3 regions of the Streptosporangium sp. NPDC050855 genome follow, and region 1 is predicted to be linked to each of the others. Evidence: riboswitches for the same ligand, from Rfam matches in the RefSeq annotation. Region 1 holds a riboswitch; each other region holds the start of a gene.
What was found. A riboswitch is a leader RNA that binds a small molecule or an ion and turns the genes downstream of it on or off. The one in region 1 is predicted to bind S-adenosylmethionine.
Positions count from the first base shown of each region.

Region 2: another riboswitch for S-adenosylmethionine. It lies ahead of ACIBCT_RS21990 (hypothetical protein); the one in region 1 lies ahead of thrC (threonine synthase).
Region 3: another riboswitch for S-adenosylmethionine. It lies ahead of ACIBCT_RS18415 (aminotransferase class V-fold PLP-dependent enzyme); the one in region 1 lies ahead of thrC (threonine synthase).

Region 1 covers NZ_JBITFY010000016.1:223,739-229,744, forward strand. The annotation lists gene ACIBCT_RS29385 (cold-shock protein) at 221-421, opposite strand; gene ACIBCT_RS29390 (MoaD/ThiS family protein) at 851-1,126, opposite strand; gene thrC (threonine synthase) at 1,149-2,438, opposite strand; SAM riboswitch class I at 2,453-2,593, opposite strand; gene ACIBCT_RS29400 (S1 family peptidase) at 2,833-4,452, opposite strand; gene ACIBCT_RS29405 (RNA polymerase sigma factor) at 4,746-5,303, opposite strand; gene ACIBCT_RS29410 (trehalose-6-phosphate synthase) at 5,539-6,006, shown strand, end outside.
Region 2 covers NZ_JBITFY010000010.1:299,985-305,990, forward strand. The annotation lists gene ACIBCT_RS21975 (nitric oxide synthase oxygenase) at 1-965, shown strand, start outside; gene ACIBCT_RS21980 (enoyl-CoA hydratase) at 1,102-1,875, shown strand; gene ACIBCT_RS21985 (DUF402 domain-containing protein) at 2,036-2,557, opposite strand; SAM riboswitch class IV at 2,610-2,721, shown strand; gene ACIBCT_RS21990 (hypothetical protein) at 2,757-3,830, shown strand; gene ACIBCT_RS21995 (MFS transporter) at 3,933-5,189, opposite strand; gene ACIBCT_RS22000 (MarR family winged helix-turn-helix transcriptional regulator) at 5,266-5,859, shown strand.
Region 3 covers NZ_JBITFY010000008.1:274,106-280,111, forward strand. The annotation lists gene ACIBCT_RS18405 (cytochrome P450) at 1-154, opposite strand, end outside; gene ACIBCT_RS18410 (TerC family protein) at 280-1,200, opposite strand; SAM riboswitch class IV at 1,401-1,516, shown strand; gene ACIBCT_RS18415 (aminotransferase class V-fold PLP-dependent enzyme) at 1,571-2,899, shown strand; gene ACIBCT_RS18420 (NADH-quinone oxidoreductase subunit D) at 2,917-4,113, shown strand; gene ACIBCT_RS18425 (acyltransferase family protein) at 4,131-5,390, shown strand; gene ACIBCT_RS18430 (DUF3180 domain-containing protein) at 5,502-5,954, opposite strand; gene folK (2-amino-4-hydroxy-6-hydroxymethyldihydropteridine diphosphokinase) at 5,951-6,006, opposite strand, start outside.

The DNA of each region.
Region 1 (6,006 bases):
ACGGGCCGAGCCCCGACCCGACCCGACGTGACCTGACGAGCCGACCACGCCGGACCGGGCCGGACATGAGGGGCGGGCGTGCGGAGCGGTCGGACAGACCGCGATCCGCAGGGTTCCACGAGGTTCCACGAGGTTCCGCGGGGCTCTGCGGTGCTCCGCGAGACTCCGCGGGGCTCCGCGGGATCCGCCGCCCGCCCGGAGAGTTCGGGGGACGGCCGGGTCAGACCGTCCGGACGGCTTCGGCCTGGGGACCCTTCTGACCCTGGGTGATCTCGAACTCCACCCGCTGGCCCTGCTCCAGTGCCCGGTAGCCGTCCATCATGATCGCGGAGTAATGGACGAACACATCCTTACCACCGTCTACCGCGATGAAGCCGTAGCCCTTGTCCGCGTTGAACCATTTGACGGTGCCCTGCGCCACTTGTGACTCCTCTTACTGGTCTTTAGGACGACGCCCATTCCTCTCGCGAAGTCCTCAATCTTCGGGCGAACTTCGCCACGTCGATCGCCCTCGACCATACCTGTGAGAAGTGGTCGAGCAACAGAGTCAAGCACCAAACTACCCGTTTACGCGAGTTTTCCGTACGAGAACATAGTTTGACTATCACTAGTAGTTAGTTTAAATTTGTACGATCTCTTCATACGCAAGGAATATGAGTCCGGGTCATAAAAAACGACACCCGCGCGGCCTGAGCCGTGCGGGTGTCGTGGGGAGATGTCGATGGCGAACGGGGCCGGGCCCCGAGCCCACCGGCGGTCCGGACGGGCCCGCAGGGGCCGGCCCGGGGCGGGTCGGGGACGACGTGACGGCGCGGGAGCGCCGGGACCGGGACGCCGGGTGGGCGGCGGTTCAGCCCCCGGCCACCGCCGGGATGATGGAGATCTGCGCGCCCGAGGGCGTGGCCGTGTCCAGGTTCTCGGCGAAGCGGACGTCCTCGTCGCCAACGTAGACATTGACAAAACGGCGAATCTTACCCGTTTCATCAAGGATTCGGGCACCGATCCCCGGGAAGTCCGCGTCCAGCTTCTGCAGAACTTCGCGCAGGGTCTCACCCTCCGCGCTCACCTCGGCGGCACCACCGGTGTACGTCCGGAGAATCGTCGGAATCCGCACAGAAACGCTCATAGTTCGGTACCTTTCACGGTTTTCAGGCGATGGCCGCACGGAATGCGTCAAGGGAGGGCCGGATGACCGCGGTGGGACGCGCCTCGGAGGCCACCGCGTCCAGGGTCTTGAGGCCGTCCCCGGTGTTGAGCACCACGGTCTCCGCGTCGGGGTCGAGCGTGCCCGAGGCGACCAGCTTGCGGAGCACGCCGACGGTGACGCCACCGGCGGTCTCGGCGAAGACGCCCTCGGTCCTGGCCAGCAGCCGGATCGCGTCGACGATCTCGGCGTCGGTCACGTCCTCGACGGCGCCACCGGTACGGCGGGCGATGTCCAGGACGTAGGGGCCGTCGGCCGGGTTGCCGATCGCCAGCGACTTGGCGATGGTGTCCGGCTTGACCGGGCGGATCACGTCGTGACCGGCCTTGTAGGCCGCCGAGACCGGCGAGCACCCCTCGGCCTGGGCGGCGAAGATCTTGTACGGGGTGTCCTCGACGAGCCCGAGCCGGATCAGCTCCTTGAACCCCTTGTCGATCTTCGTGAGCTGGGAGCCCGAGGCCACCGGGACGATGATCTGGTCGGGGATGCGCCAGCCGAGCTGCTCGGCGATCTCGTAGGCCAGCGTCTTGGAGCCCTCGGCGTAGTACGGCCGCAGGTTGACGTTGACGAAGCCCCACTTCTCGCCCAGCTCGTCGCCGATGAGCTCGGAGCAGAAGCGGTTCACGTCGTCGTAGGTGCCCTCGATGCCCACCAGCCTGCCGCCGTACACGGAGGCCATGACGATCTTGGCCTGCTCCAGGTTCGAGGGGATGAACACGCAGGAGTCCAGCCCGGCCCGCGCGGCGGCGGCGGCCACGGCACCGGCCAGGTTGCCGGTGGAGGAGCAGGACAGGGTGTGGAAGCCGAAGGTGCGGGCCGCCTCCACGGCGATGGCCACCACGCGATCCTTGAAGGAGTGCGTGGGGTTGCCCGAGTCGTCCTTCACGTGCAGCGAGCGGATACCGAGCTCGCGAGCCAGGTTCCGGGCGTTGACGAGCTTGGTCCAGCCGGGTGCCATGTTGGGCTTGGAGGCCACGTCGGCCGGGACCGGCAGCAGTGAGCGGTAGCGCCAGATGTTGTCCGGCCCCTCGGCGATCTGCTCCCGGGTCACGCGCCCGAAGTCGTAGGCGATCTCGAGGGGCCCGAAACATTCGATGCACGCGAAGCTCGGGCCGAGGTCGTAGCGGGCACCGCACTCGCGACAGGACAGGGCCACGGCGGGGCCGAAGCTTCCGCCCGCGTCCTGCTGGGCGGGCGAGGTGACGGTGATGTTCTCAGTGGTTGCGAGCGCCATGAAGCGAGGCCTTTCCCTCATCTTCGTCTGCGACCACCCTGGTCACAGACCGGAATTGGCACCTGTCCCGGCCGACCTCGTCAGATCACGAGTCTTGAACCGGGAGGGTTGCCGGGGCTTCGCAGGGCCGGTCCCTCCACCCCTCTGGATGAGCACGTATTCAGTTGTCGACCTGATGCGCAGGTCTCCAGCACTCTACCCCGCCACCCCGCCGTCCCGGCAAGCCGTCTCACCGTATGAGACATGGCGTGTTACCTGCCGGACAGGGACATCGGCGGGGGTGTGGTCACCGGCCCTGACGCCGACCCGGGACCGGGCCGGCGTCAGGGCCGGGACCGTGCCGGAGGCCTGACGCCCGGCCGGACACCGGACTTCCCGAAGACGGCCGCTCAGGTCAGGGCGCGCTGCGGACCGAGAGCGGGGACGGCGCCCTGAGCCCCACGGTGTAGGCGCCGGAACCGGCCACGCTCGCCACCCGGTAGCGGTAGAAACCGGGCGTCCCGGTGTAGGTGATCTTCTCGTCGGGGCCGGCGCTCCTGGAGGAGGCGACGACCCGCCAGGCGGAGCGGCTCCACTTCTGCAGGTACAGGTCGAAGTCCGCGCCGGCGGGGCCGTCCAGGCACCCGAAGTGGTTCCCGGGAATGCCCGCCCGGTAGTAGACGCTCCTGGGGTGGTAGACGGACCTCCCGGCGGCCAGCGCGCCGGTGAAGGTGGTGGGATAGCCGGTGCAGGTGCCGGTGGTCGGCGGCGGCGGATTGCCCGCCGTGGTCCTCAGGGCCAGGCCGTAGGCGGTGAGGATCTCGGCGATCGGCTGGAAGTAGGTGACGCCTCCCGAGGCGCAGTCGCCCGAGCCTCCGGAGGTGACGCCCTGGGCCTGGTCGATGGCGATGAACGAGCCGCCCGAGTCGCCGGGCTCGGCGCAGACGCTGGTACGGGTCAGCTCCAGGACGGCGCCCTGGGGGTAGGTGACGCTGGCGTCGCGCTGCTGGATGAGGCCGCAGTACCAGTCGGTGGTGGAGCCCGACCGGCAGACCGAGGCCCCCTCGATGGCGACCCGGGCCCCGGCGACGGGGACGATGCCGCCCTCGCCGTTGTCCACACCGGCGACGGCCGTCCAGGCGGCGTTGGTGGCCACCCAGGCGTAGTCGCTGCCCGGGAAGACCGACCCCTGGAAGACCCCCTGGGCCTGGCGGTTGAACCCGAGGGTGGGCGCGCCCTGCCTGCCGCAGTGACCGGCGGTGACGAACCCCTGCTGGTTCCCCTTGAGGACGGAGAAGCCGACCGAGCAGCGGTTGACGGTGTTGATGTAGTAGGCGTTTCCGCCGACCAGGTCGTACAGCGGCAACGGCGCCTCGGTGGAGGGCAGTACGATCACGGCGGTCTGGTCGAGACCGGAGGACTCGATGATGTTCTCGGTCTGGTCCGGCCGCGGGGCCAGCACGACCACCTTGTTCCGCTTGACGTCGATGTAGCGGACGCTGGAGACCAGCGGCTGCGGCGGCAGGGTGGCGTCGAGCTTCGCCTTGATGGCGGACAGCTCCGTCAGCGACGTGGGAACGATCTCGGCCTGCGCGCCCGCGGCCAGGATCTGGGGGATGTCGGCGGCCCTGGTGCTGGCCACCACCAGGGTGTGCGCGGTCTTGGCCCGCAGCCAGGCGCCGCCGAAGCGGTCACCGAGCCTCCTGCTCATCTGCTCGGCGATCGGGATCAGCCGGGCCTCGTTGAGCAGCCGGGTCTCGGCCTCGGCCCGGGTCAGGCCCAGGTCGCGCTGGAGCGCCTCGAGCATGCCCGGTGGCGGCGCCGCGGCCCTCGCGCCCCCGGGAACCGTCACACCCGGCGTCCCGGCCCTGGAAGGCGTTCCCGGTGTCTTCGTCGCGATCGGTACGGCGGGCCCGACCGGCTCGGCCGCCCCGGGCCCGCCCGTCCGGGGGTCGGCGTCCGCCGGAGCGGCGGCCAGGGTGAGCGCGGTGATCGCCAGGACGCATCCGGCGGTGACGGCGTGTCTGCGGGACATGTGGGTCTCTCCTCGACCTCGGCTTCCGGAGCTGAGGGGGGAGATCGCCCCATGTCACCGACGGCCTGATGACGCGGGCACCGGGCCGGGTGACGCGGACGGGGCCACCCTAATCCAGCCGTCACCGGTCAAGGCCGCAGAAGCCGCACGCCACGCGGACGACCCTCGTTGAGGGGCGGGAGGCGACGGGCCGGAGCCGGCCGGAGGCGACCGGCCGGCCCGCAAGGAGCCGGTCGGAAGGAGACGGCCGAAGAAGGGCGGGCCGAAGAGAGGACGGGCCGGAGAAGGACGGGTCAGAGACCGTAGGCCTCCCCCAGGGCCCCCTGGACGTACTTGCGGGCCTGGTGGATCCGCGACTTGGCGGTGCCCAGCGGGATGCCGAGCTGCTCGGCCACCTCGTTGTAGTCGAGCTGGCAGATGTCACGCAGCACCAGAGCCTGCGCCAGGTCGGGCTTCTCGGCCTCCAGCGCCTCCATCGCGTCGAGCAGGTCGAGCCGGGATCCGGCGATCACGCTCACCCGGGCGACGTCCGGCTTCTGCAGGGGGAGCTCGTCCGAGCTCTGCTCGGCGGCGCGGCGCTTCAGCGATCGGTAGGTGGTCCTGGCGCAGTTGGCGGTCACGATGTGCAGCCAGGTGCTGAACCGGGCGCGACCCTCGAAGCGGCCGATGTTGCGGGCCACCGCCAGCAGGGTGTCCTGGCAGGCCTCCTCGGCGTCCTGGCGGTAGGGGAGGATGCGGCCGCAGTGCCGCAGCACGGCGGGCTCGATGCGCTTCAGCAGCTCGCCGAGCGCGCGGTGGTCACCGAGGGCGGCCTGCCGGGCCAGTTCCTCGGTCGTCTCGTCCAGCGCCATCACGGGCCCCCATCAGCGGTCACGGTCGCTGGACATCCTACGGTCGTAGATGACAGACGTTCACCGTCGATCGCGCCATAAAAGCGGGTAAAACCCATGAACACAAACCGACCGGCTGACAAGAGCTGACACAATCCGACGAACGCCATTCTTCCCTCTCCGGAAGAGGAGGCGTCCCGGGAAGGTGCCGGTTAACCTTCAGGACAGGCGTGTCCCTAGCCAGTGAAGGGATCTGATGAAAGCGATCCTGGTGGCCTCCAACCGGGGCCCCGTCTCCTTCACCCTCTCCGAGGACGGCTCCCTGTCCATGCGCAGGGGAGGAGGCGGCCTGGTGTCGGGGCTGTCGGCGGTCGCCAGGGACATGGGCGCCCTGTGGGTCTGCGCGGCACTGTCCGACGGCGACCGGGGCGCGGTGCGGCTGGCGCCCGGCGGCCGGCTCGACCAGGCGGGCTACGACACCGGGGCGCTGCGGATGCTCGACATCCCCCCGACGACCTTCCACCGCGCCTACAACGCGGTGGCCAACTCCACCCTCTGGTTCGTCCACCACCTCCTCTACGACACCCCCAACATGCCGCACTTCGACGCCAGGTTCCGCCGGGAGTGGGAGTCGTACCAGGCCTACAACGAGGCGTTCGCCATGGCGCTGGCCGAGGAGGCCCCGCACGAGGCGCGGGTGATGGTGCAGGACTACCACCTCAGC
Region 2 (6,006 bases), on a different contig from region 1:
GCGCCAGGGTGGCCTGGCGCAACAGCGGCAGGTGCATCGGCCGGCTGTACTGGCGCTCGCTACGGGTGCGCGACCGGCGGTACGTCACCACGGCCGAGGGCATCGCGGTCGAGTGCGTGAACCACCTGCGGGACGCGGCGCCGGCCCGCAGGATCCGCCCGACGATCACCGTGTTCCCCCAGGAGCGGCCGGGCGTCCCCGGGCCCCGGATCTGGAACGAGCAACTGATCCGGTACGCCGGTTACCGGACGGCGGACGGGTCCGTCGTCGGGGACCCGCGCTACGTCGCCTTCACCGAGATGCTGCGCGAGCTGGGCTGGCCGGGCGGTCCCGGGAGCCCGTTCGACGTCCTGCCGCTGGCGATCTCGGTGGGGGAGGGGCCGCCGCTGCTGTCCACGCTGCCCGGCGACGCCGTCCTGGAGGTCGCGCTCTCGCACCCGGTCCACGCCTGGTTCGAGGAGCTGGGACTGCGCTGGCACGCCGTACCGGTGATCTCGAACATGTGCCTGGAGATCGGCGGGGTCTGCTACCGGGCGGCGCCGTTCAACGGCTGGTACATGGGCACCGAGATCGGCGCCCGCAACCTGGCCGACACCGACCGCTACGACCTGACACCGTTGATCGCCCGGCGCCTGGGCCTGAACACCGGCACCGACCGCTCGCTGTGGCGGGACTACGCCATGGTGGAGCTGAACGCGGCGGTGCTGCACTCCTTCGAGCGGGCCGGGGTGACGATGACCGACCACCACACCGAGTCCCGGCGCTTCCTGATGCACCTGGAGCGCGAGGAGAAGGCCGGGAGGGTCTGCCCGGCCGACTGGAGCTGGATCGTTCCGCCGATGTCGGCCTCGGCCACGCCGGTGTTCCACCGCTACTACGAGGACAGGCGGCTGACGCCGAACTTCGTCCACCACCCCGACTCCCTGGAGCGCGGTCTCGGCCGCCCCGGCGGACCGGGAAGCTGATCACCGACCCGTCCTCCCTCCGGAGACCCCCGCCCCTGCTGACGCCGGGGCGGGAAAAGGTGTAGAACGATATTCTGTAACCTCGGGACGGAGGTTCTGACGCGGGTGCCCCGAGGGCTCCCCGGAGGGAGGCGGAATGCTCGACCTGGTGCTGTCGTCGGTCGAGGGGGGCGTGCTCACCCTGACGTTCAACCGGCCGGACCGGCTGAACGCCTGGACCGACGAGATGGGCAGGCGCTACTTCGACCAGCTGGCCGACGCCGAGAAGGACCCCGAGGTCCGGGTGATCGTCGTCACCGGGGCGGGACGGGGGTTCTGCGCGGGCGCGGACTTCCGGACGCTCACCGCCATCCAGGACGGCTCCTACTCCGGGGAGCCCGACCGGCGTCCCACCACCTTCCCGACCACGATCCGCAAGCCGGTCATCGCCGCCGTCAACGGTGCCTGCGCCGGGCTCGGCATGGTCCACGCCCTGGTCTGCGACCTGGTCTTCACCGCGGACGAGGCCAAGTGGACCACCGCGTTCGCCCGCCGCGGACTGGTCGCCGAGTACGGCCTGTCGTGGATCCTGCCGCGCCTGGCCGGCCAGGCCGCGGCCATGGACCTGCTGCTGTCGGGCCGTACCTTCACCGGGGCCGAGGCCCGCGAGCTGGGGCTGGCCGTCCGGTCGGTGCCCGGGGAGCGCCTGATGGAGGAGACCATGGCCTACGCCCGGGAGCTGGCGACCCACAGCTCACCGGCCTCGATGGCGGTGATCAAGCGGCAGGTCTGGGGCGACTGGCAGCAGAGCCTGGAGTCCTCGGAGTCGGCGGCCGTCCGCCTGATGGCCGAGTCCTTCACCCGCCCGGACTTCGTGGAGGGCGTGGCCAGCTTCGTCGAGCGCCGCGCCCCGGCGTTCCCGCCGCTGTAGACGGGCCCGCGCCGTGGACGGAGCCCTGCCGTGGACGGGCCCGCGCGGTCGTGCGGGCCCGCGCGGTCGTGCGGGTGTTCCACCAGGTCGCACGGGCCCTGGGTCGTACGGGCCCCGGCGGGTCGTGCCGGCCCTGCCGGGTCGTACGGCTCCGGCGGGCTCAGGTGACCAGGGAGAGCCAGTGCGGGGCGGCACCGAAGGGAGGGGTTCCTGCGGTGACGGCCTTCATCAGCCAGGCGGCCGAGTCACGGGCGTTCTGCACCACGTCGGGCGGGTACGCGTACCGGATCCGGTGCTCCTCGAACTCGTCCTCGTCGTCCAGGAAGATCCGCCTGGTGCGGCCCCTGAGCACGTCACGGCGGGTCCGGATCACGTCGAGGTCGAGGTCGATCATGGTGACCTCGCCGTCGCGCCACTCGGGCACCGTGGAGATGTCGCAGTAGATCTCGTGCTTGTTCGGGGCGGCGTTGAAGGCGGCCGTCCACCAGGCGTCGCGGGGGAAGAGCATCACGAAGGGCTGCGGCCAGGCGACGGCGGGGCCGTCCCCCTTGTGGCCGCTGGAGCCGGCCACGCAGCCCGTCCAGACCCCGTGCTCGTCCTCGCCGAGCAGCAGGCCGCGGTGGTGCCAGTGCAGCGATCCGTCGTACTTGCGGTAGACCACGTTCACGATCTCGTAGGACATCCTTCGACAGTAGGGCTTGACAATGATCCATGCATTTCCTACCTTTTAAATAGGTTAAACGCGTCGATGTGAGACCCCGGCCGGCTGACCGGCGCCCCTTCCGTCGCGAGGGGCGCCTCCGGGGAGAACCCGGCGGCACGGTCGGCGTGCCGCGGACGCGGCCCCCGCCGGGCCGCCGAGACGTGTACGGGAGTGCCACATGTCGCAGAGCGCCACACCGGAACCCGACCATCCCGAACCCCTCGCCCTCGACCCGGACGGCGTCCCGGCCGGGGAGCCGGTGATCGTCAAGGGGATGGGGCCGGTCCTGGCCGGCCTGCTGGTGCCGCTCACCTCGGGCAGGGGCGGCCGGTTCGCCCGCGGGTACGACGGGGAGCTGGTCTACCTGCCCGGCGGAGGCGAGCCCCTGCTGCACGTGGGGTCCTCGCGCGGCGTGCCGCACCACCGCGGGTTCGCCCACCCCTTCGGCGGCGCCGAGCCGCCGGTGCCGCGCTTCGTCACCCGCGGCACGCTGGGCACGGGGCCGTGGAACCTCCGCCGCGACCTGTGGCCCCTGGTGGCCAAGGAACTCGCCTTCGCGTACTACCACGAGCTCATCACCGCCCACCCGGAGCGGACGCGGTCGACCTGGGAGGAGTTCGAGGAGGCCTTCGCGGCCGAGGAGTGGAACAGCCCCGCGATGCGCAGGCTCGTCCGCGCCGCCGTCCCCCGGCACCCCGACCGGCTCGACCTCGACCGCCTCGACCGGCCGCTGCACGGCATCCGGTTCGGCGACCGGGCGGGGGTGCGCAGGTGGATGCGCGGCTACCTCGCCGCCGACCTGGAACGGCGCTCCGACCCGGCGCACAGCGCCGACCACGCCATGGTCCTCGCCCTGCTCTCCGTCCGCGCCGTCCTCGCCGAGGCCGGCGTCTCCGACCCCTGGTTCCGGGAGTTCTCCGACCATGTCGCCGGTGGCTCGCCCGCGTCGTACCTGGAGGAACTCCGCGCCCTCGCCGAGGCCGGGGTGGTCGTCTTCCTCGGCGCCGACCTGGTGATCGACCGGTACGAGGGACGCTGGCGGGCACAGAGCCCCACCGCCCCCGGGGCCGTGACCTCCACGGCCCTCGTCGACACCGGACGGCCCGCGTGGTCGCCGGACAGGACGGCGGTCCCGGCCTCCGGCGCGGACCCGTGGGCCAGGGCACCGCGCAGGAGACCGGCGCCCAGGACCGAGACGAGGTACTCCAGGATCCTCGCGACGACGCCGGTGTGGGGACGGCACCCCACCTGATCCCGCACGGCACGCCCCGCGGCCCCGGTCTCGCCCGCCACGGCCGCGGGAGCGGTCCCGCCCGTTCTCCGTGCGGGTCCCGCCCGGTCCCGTGCGGCACGGCTACGTCGCGGGGTGACTCGGCACGGCCTCGGGAACGGCGTCCGCGCTCCGGTGGCCGAGCCTGCGGATGTCGGGCAGGAGCAGCACGCCCAGGCAGGAGGCCGCCAGCAGCGCCGCCGCCCCGTACAGGGTGGGGGCGGTCCCCACGGCGGTGGCCAGCGGCCCGGCCAGGGCCATGCCGAGGGGCATCAGCCCGAGGGAGAGCAGCCAGTCGTACGCCGACACCCGGGAGATCGCCTCGGCCGGGATGTGCTCCTGCACCAGGGTCTCCCACATCGGGGCCATCAGCGCCAGACCACCGGTCATCAGCCCGTAGGCCACCGCGACCATCGGCGCGGACATCCCCGCGGCGAGCAGGACGAGCGGCAGCGCGCCGAGCGCCAGCACCAGGTTGGCTACGACCAGGGGCCGCTTCGGCCTCACCCGCAGGGTCAGCAGCGCCCCTGCCAGGGCGCCGATCGTGCCGCCCTGCACGATCGTGCCCCAGGCGAGCTCGCCGCCCAGGGTGGTGACGGCGAGCACCGGCCCGATGGTGATCAGGACGCAGCGGCTCAGGTTCCACATGGAGTGGCCGACCAGGTTGGTCCAGTACCACCGGTGCCGTCGCATCTGCGTCCAACCCTCGGCGAGCTGCCGCAGGAACGGCTCGTGCGGCGTGGGCGGGATCGGCGCGAGCCGGAGGCGGCCCAGCAGGACCGCGCTGGCCGCGAACGTCAGCGCGTCCAGGAGCAGTGCCCAGCCGGCGCCGACGGTCAGCGCCAGGGCGGTGGCGATCCCCGGGCCGAGCAGGATGGATCCCCGCTGGGCGATCGCCATGAGCGCGTTGGCCCGGGAGAGGTGCTCCGGGGCCACGGTGGCGGGCACCAGGCCGGTCGTGGCGGGCAGGAAGAAGGCGGACCCCGCGCCGGAGAGGGCGGCCAGGATCGCCAGGTGGGCGATGTCGACCGTGCCGGTGACCAGCTCGACGCCCATGGCCGCGTGGGCGAGACCGCGGACCAGGTCCGCGGCCACCATCACGCGGCGGCGCGGCAGCCGGTCGGCCCAGACCCCGCCGGGCAGCATGAGCGTCACCGTGGCGATCGACTGGGCGGCCAGCACGAGGCCCAGGTCGGTGGCCGAACCGGTCGTGGTGACGATCGCCAGCGCGAGCGCCACGGCGGTGATCGAGTCGCCGACGGCCGACAGGCTCTGCCCGGCCCACAGCAGCCGGAAGCGGGCGTCCCGCAGGGGGGACAGGGTGTCTCGCATGGGGGTCATGAGAGAAAAGTACTATGAAAGCAAAATATATGCATTCATAACTTTGGATCGCCGACGGGCGGCGTACCCTGTGGGCATGTCAGAGCCCGACTCCGTCGACCGTCACATCGCGCACTGGTCCCGGGAGCTGTCCGACCTCGACCCGCAGATCGAGGGGATGGTCACGCGCATGCAGATGCTCGTGCGGCTGCTCAAGCGGCACAAGGAGGAGTGGCTGGCCGCCGGAGGGCTCAAGCCGTGGGAGTTCCAGATCCTGCACCACCTGGTGGCCACCGGGCCGCCCTACCGGGCGACGCCCTCGACGCTGGCCGAGTGGCTCGACACCCACCCGGCCACATTGACGAACCGGCTCGACCGGCTGGAGAAGGCCGGGTACGTCGACCGCGCGCACGACCCGGCCGACCGCCGCCGCCTGCTCGTGGGGCTCACCCCGGCCGGCCGGGCCGCCTGGCAGGAGCGCATGGACGAGGGCGACCGGTCGGAACGGGCGTTGTTCGCACCGCTGGACGCGGACGAGCGGGAGCTTCTCGACGGCCTCCTGCGCCGCCTGGTCCGCGCGGCCGAGCAGGAGGGCCCGCCGCTGATGCCCGACTGGCCGGCCGGCCCGAAGGCGCCCGTCCCGCCGGGCCCGTCCTCCGGTCCGGCCTCGGGCGCGACGACCACGCGGTAGGGGCGGCCCCGGGCTCGGGCACGGCCACGGGCTCGGGCACGGCTGCGGGCTCGGACACGGCTGCGGGCTCGGACACGGGTACGGACGCGGGCCCGGACATGGACGCGCGCGGGCCCGGGCACGGACGCGGGCCCGCGCGGAACGCGG
Region 3 (6,006 bases), on a different contig from region 1:
TGCGGTCGCGCAGCAGCGCGTTGACGTCGGCGTGCCGGGCGACGAGCCACTGGCCGGTCGGCTCGAAGAAATCGACCGGCCGCTCCCGTCGCAGTTCGTCGTAGGCGTCGTACGGGTGGGCGACGAATTCCGGATTCCAGGGATCAAAGCGCACGTGAGCATCGTAATCCCCCACCTGGAGACCGGGCCGGTCCCCCGATACCACCGGCCCGGTCTCACCCGCCCCGCTCACCCGGCTGCGCTCACCCGGGCGGCCGTCCACCGGCCGCCCGCCCGGCTTCACGCGGGACGATCCGTCCCGTCCGGTCGCGCGTCGGTCCCGGTCCCGGCTCCGGTCACGGTCCCGGACCCGGTTCCCGTCCCGGCTCCGGAATGCGTACCGGCCTCCGCCGCGGACTCCGGGTGTCCCCGCGTCCCGGACACGGCCGGCTCGCCCTCCCGCGAGGAGGCGTCCGGCTCGGCCTGGTAGCGGGAGTGCAGCTCGACCGGCTTCTGTGCCGTCTTGCGGCGCATCCGGATGTTCAGCAGCTCCACCAGCAGCGAGAAGGCCATCGCGAAGTAGATGTAGCCCTTGGGGATGTGCTGCTCGAAGCCCTCGGCGATCAGCACGACGCCGATCAGCACCAGGAAGGACAGCGCGAGCATCTTGATGCTCGGGTGCTGGTCCACGAAGCGGCTGATCGGACCGGAGGCGAACAGCATCACCAGGACCGCGACGATGACGGCCGCGATCATGACGCCCAGCTCGTCCACCATGCCGACCGCGGTGATCACCGAGTCGAGCGAGAAGACGATGTCGAGGATCATGATCTGAATGATCACGGAGGCGTAGGAGGAGGCCATCCTGCCCCCGCCGTGGCCTGAGTCGCCCTCCAGGCTGCCGTGCATCTCGTGGACGCTCTTGGCCAGCAGGAACAGGCCGCCCAGTATCAGGATCAGATCCCGCCCGGATATCCCCTGCCCGAACACCTCGAAGAACGGCTCGGTGAGCCTGACCACCCACGCGAGCGCCACCAGCAGGGCGAGGCGGCTGAGCAGGGCCACGAGGAGACCCAGCCTGCGCGCCCGGTCCCGCTGCTCGGGAGGGAGCCTGCTCACCAGGATCGAGATGAAGATGATGTTGTCGATCCCCAGCACGATCTCCAGAGCGACAAGGGTGAAGAACCCTATCCATATCTCCGGGTTGGTCACCCAGTCCATTGCTTCCTCCTTTGTCGGCCCGCGGGGGAACAGAGCCGGCCGGCGGCCAGAACGGTTCTTCGGCTGACTCCCAGGACGACCGGGAGCCTCCAGGAGTTCCTTGCGGGCCCTTCCGTGTCGAAAGTCACCCCAGGTGCCGACTCGCGGCGCGTGCCCGGACTTGCGAAAGGGCGGCGGCCGTCGGTTATAGTTCCCCCGTAGGTCATGAGTGCCAGTGACAAGCCCCGGCTCGCTGGCCGGCAACCCTCGCGTCCGCGGCGGGGTGCCCCGGGTGAGGACCTGGTCCGGCACGAGGTGTGCCGGGCAAGCGCGGGCTTCGGGTGCCTATGTCTCATGGGTCGAGGTCCGATGACCTCGAAGGAGCACCGGCATGTCCACCCTGACGATCTTCGCCTCCACCACCGCTTCCGCCACGGACGCCCCCACGGCCCACGCGGGCGCCACCCCGGCGGCTCCGGCCACCGCGACCGGCGGACGGCCGATCCCCGCCGTGCTCGGCTCGGACCTGGAGGTCCCGGTGAAGGGCGGCAGGCTCGTCCGCTACGCCAACCTCGACTACGCCGCCAGCGCCCCCTGTCTGGAGCCGGTCAGCGCCGCCGTCGCCGCCGCGCTCCCGGCCTACTCCAGCGTCCACCGCGGCGCCGGGTACGCGTCCCAGCTGACCACGGCCCGCTACGAGCAGGCCCGGCACACGGTGCGCGCCTTCGTCGGAGCCCGCCCGCACGACTCGGTGATCTTCACCCGCAACACCACCGACGCGACCAACCTGCTGGCCCGGAGCCTGCCCGAGGGGACCACCGCGGTGGTCTTCGACACCGAGCACCACGCCTCGCTGCTGCCCTGGGACCGCGCGGTGCGGCTGCCGGTGCCGGCGTTCCCCGGCGAGGCCGTCCGCGCCGCCGACGAGGCCCTGTCCTCGATCGAGGGCCCGGCGCTGCTGGTGGTGACCGCCGCCTCCAACGTCACCGGCGAGCTCTGGCCGATCGCCGCGCTGGCCCACATCGCGCACCGCTACGGCGCGCGCATCCTGGTCGACGCCGCGCAGCTCGTCCCGCACCGCCGCCTCAACCTGACCGCGCTCGACCTGGACTACGTGGTCTTCTCCGGCCACAAGCTCTACGCCCCCTTCGGCACGGGCGCGCTGGTCGGCCGCTCCGACTGGCTGGCCGACGCCGAGCCGTACCTGCGGGGCGGTGGCGCGGTGAGGGCCGTCACCGACGACGGGGCCGAGTGGCACGACGACCCCGAGGCCCGGCACGAGGCCGGCACCCCGAACGTGCTGGGCGCCGTCGCCCTGGCCGCGGCCTGCGACGCCCTGTCCGCCACCGGCTGGACCCCGCTGATCCGCGAGGAGGAGCGCCTGCTCACCCGGCTGCGCGCGGGCCTGGCCTCGATCCCCGGCGTGCACGAGCTCTCCCTGTGGGGCCCGGACCACCCGCGCGTCGGCATCGTCTCCTTCGTGGTGGACGGCCTCACCGCCCGCGAGGTCGCCGAGACCCTCTCGGGTGACCACGGCATCGGCGTCCGCGACGGCAAGTTCTGCGCCCACCCCTTCGTCCGCCACCTGCTGGGCGCCAAGGACGGCGGCTGCGACGACGTCACCGCCTCGGCGGTACGCGCCTCCATCGGCATCGGCACGACCGAGGAGCACGTGGACCGGCTGATCGGCGCCCTGCGGGATCTTGCCTCGCGCCCGTGACGTGACAGCATGGACCCATGACCGAACCTCGTGCCGAAGGCGCTCCCCGTGAGCTGAGCGTGGGGATGGGGGCGGGGGCCGCCGCCGTGGGCGGCGCGCACGGCAAGGAACTCGCGACCGAGGACATGATCCTCAACATCGGGCCGCAGCACCCCTCCACGCACGGCGTGCTGCGGTTGCGGCTCACCCTGGACGGGGAGCGGATCGGCTCGGCCGAGCCGATCGTGGGCTACATGCACCGGGGCGCGGAGAAGCTGTTCGAGGTGCGCGACTACCGGCAGATCATCGTGCTGGCCAACCGGCACGACTGGCTGTCGGCGTTCGCCAACGAGCTGGGCGTCGTGCTCGCGGTGGAGCGGATGCTCGGCATGGAGGTGCCGGTCAGGGCGGTCTGGACGCGCACCCTGCTGGCCGAGCTCAACCGGGTGCTCAGCCACCTGATGTTCCTCGGCTCCTACCCGCTGGAGCTCGGCGCGATCACGCCGGTCTTCTACGCGTTCCGGGAGCGCGAGACCCTGCAGGCCGTGATGGAGGAGATCTCCGGCGGGCGCATGCACTACATGTTCAACCGGGTCGGGGGCCTCAAGGAGGAGCTGCCCGAGGGGTGGACGGGCCGGGTCTCGACGGCCGTGGCCGACGTGCGCCGGAGACTGCCCGACATCGAGGACCTGATCGCCGGGAACGAGATCTTCCTCGCCCGTACCCGCGGGGTGGGCGTCCTGGACCGAGAGACGATCATGCAGTACGGCGTGAGCGGCCCGATCGCCCGCGCCTCCGGCGTCGACATGGACCTGCGCAGGGACGAGCCCTACCTCGCCTACGGCGAGCTGCCGGTGAAGGTCGTCACTCGCTCGGCCGGGGACTGCCACGCCCGGTTCGAGGTGCTGCTGGAGCAGGTGAAGGTGTCCCTGGAGCTGGCCGACGCCTGCGTCGAGCGGCTCCGCGACCTGCCCCCGGGGCCGATCAACCAGCGCCTGCCCAAGGTGCTCAAGGTCCCCGAGGGCCACACCTACGCGTGGACGGAGAACCCGCTCGGCGTCAACGGCTACTACCTGGTCTCGCGCGGGGAGAAGACGCCGTGGCGGTTGAAGCTCCGCTCGGCCTCCTTCAACAACGTCCAGGTGCTCCGCGAGCTGCTCCCGGGTCATCTGGTGCCCGACATGGTCGCCATCCTGGGCTCGATGTTCTTCGTCGTCGGCGACATCGACAAGTGAGGGACGGCCCGGAACACATGATCGAACCCGCCCGGGACGGGGAGCGGACGAGCTCCCCCTCGGACACCCCCGGCCCTCCCGCGGACGCCCCGGACTCCCCCGGCACCCACGGCTCCCCCGACACCTCCGGCTCTCCCGCGGACATGCCCGCCGGCACCGCGGGCGCCTCCGGCCCCGCCACCCCGCAGGACCGGCCCCCCCTGCGGCGGGACCGGTACGTCGACTGGCTGCGCGCGGTCAGCCTGGTCGTCGTGGTGGTCTGGCACTGGGCGTTCACCATCCTGGAGTGGGGACCGGACGGCCCCTCGCCGACGAGCCCGCTGGGCTTCACCTCGGGCCTGTGGATCCTGACCTGGCTGCTGCAGGTGCTGCCGCTCTTCTTCTACGTGGGCGGGCACGTCCACCTGCTGTCGTGGAACCGCGCCCGCGAGCGCGGGGTCGGCATCGGCGCCTTCGTGTGGCGGCGCATCCGCAGCCTCGCGATCCCGGCACTGGCGCTGGCCGGGACCTGGGCCGTGCTGGGCGCGTTCGTGACGTGGGCGTTCGGCATCGGCTGGATGGACCGCGTGGTGCTGCTCGTCATCAGCCCGCTCTGGTTCATCGGCGTCTACCTCGTGCTGATCGCCCTGCTCCCGGTCGCGCTCTGGCTGCACCGGCGCTACGACGTGCTGGCGCTGATCTGGTTGGCGGGGGCGGCCCTCGTCGTCGACGTGCTGCGGCTGCGCTACGGGTACGAGGCCGCGGGCTGGCTCAACATGATCATCGTCTGGGGGCTGGCCCACCAGGCCGGGTTCTTCTACGACCGGGTGGTGGCGCTGCCCCGACGCTTCGACGCGGCGATCCTGTGGACCGGGCTGTTCTCCCTGTTCGGCCTGGTCTACTCGGGGATCTACCCGGGCTCGATGGTGGGCGTGCCCGGCGACAAGCTCTCCAACATGGCGCCGCCCACGTTCGTCATCGTGGCACTGCTGATCTTCCAGATCGGCCTGGTGGAGGTGGTGAGGCCGTCCATGGAGCGCCTCCTCGCCCGCCCCCGGTGGCAGGGCGTGAACGAGACCGTCAACCGGTTCGCGCTCCCGCTGTTCCTCTTCCACACCACGGGCATGGCGATCTGGGTGGCGCTGACCTGGTGGCTGGCGGGCGGCAGGCCGGCCGCCCTGGTCCGGCCCGACCTGTCCTGGTGGCTGGAGCGGCCCCTGGCCGTCGCCGGGGCGCTGGTGTGCACGCTCCCGGTCATCATGCTCTTCGGGCGCAGATGGGCCGCGAGACGGCACTAGCGGCCCCGCCGTCGCCTCCGCGGCCGGTTCCCGGCACCCGTACCGGGCCCGCCGGGACGCGCCGGCGGTCGCGGGCGGGGGACCCGGTGCCCCCGTGCCCCGGTGCCCGCGTCAGCGCTCGTCGTCGGAGGGGTCCTTGGGCACCTTGCAGCAGTGCTCCAGGTACAGGGCCGCGCAGACCAGCAGCACGCAGGCCAGCGTCGACCCGCCGGTGATGAAGAAGTCCCGGCGGGGAACCTCCTGGTCCAGCAGCGTGGCCGTGTAGAAGGCGAACCCGGCGAAGATCCCCCCGAAGACCGCCCCGCCGTACGCGGACGCCTTGGCCAGCGCCGCCAGGCGGGCCACGGCCAGGGGCTCGACGGGCTCGGTGCCGGGCCTGCGCCCGATCCTGGCCTTGGTCATCCACCCGCTGTAGAACTCCCCGACCGCCAGCAGCAGCACCGTCGGGATCGCCGTCCACGGCACGGTCGGCAGCTCCGAGTAGAACCGCCTGACGAGCGCCCAGGTGAGGATCGCGAACACGGCGACGAGCCCGGCGAGGACGCCGGGACGGGTGGGCCTCACACGGGCCTGCCCAGGACGAGGTCGGTGCGCGGCCGTACGTACGCCTGGTCCA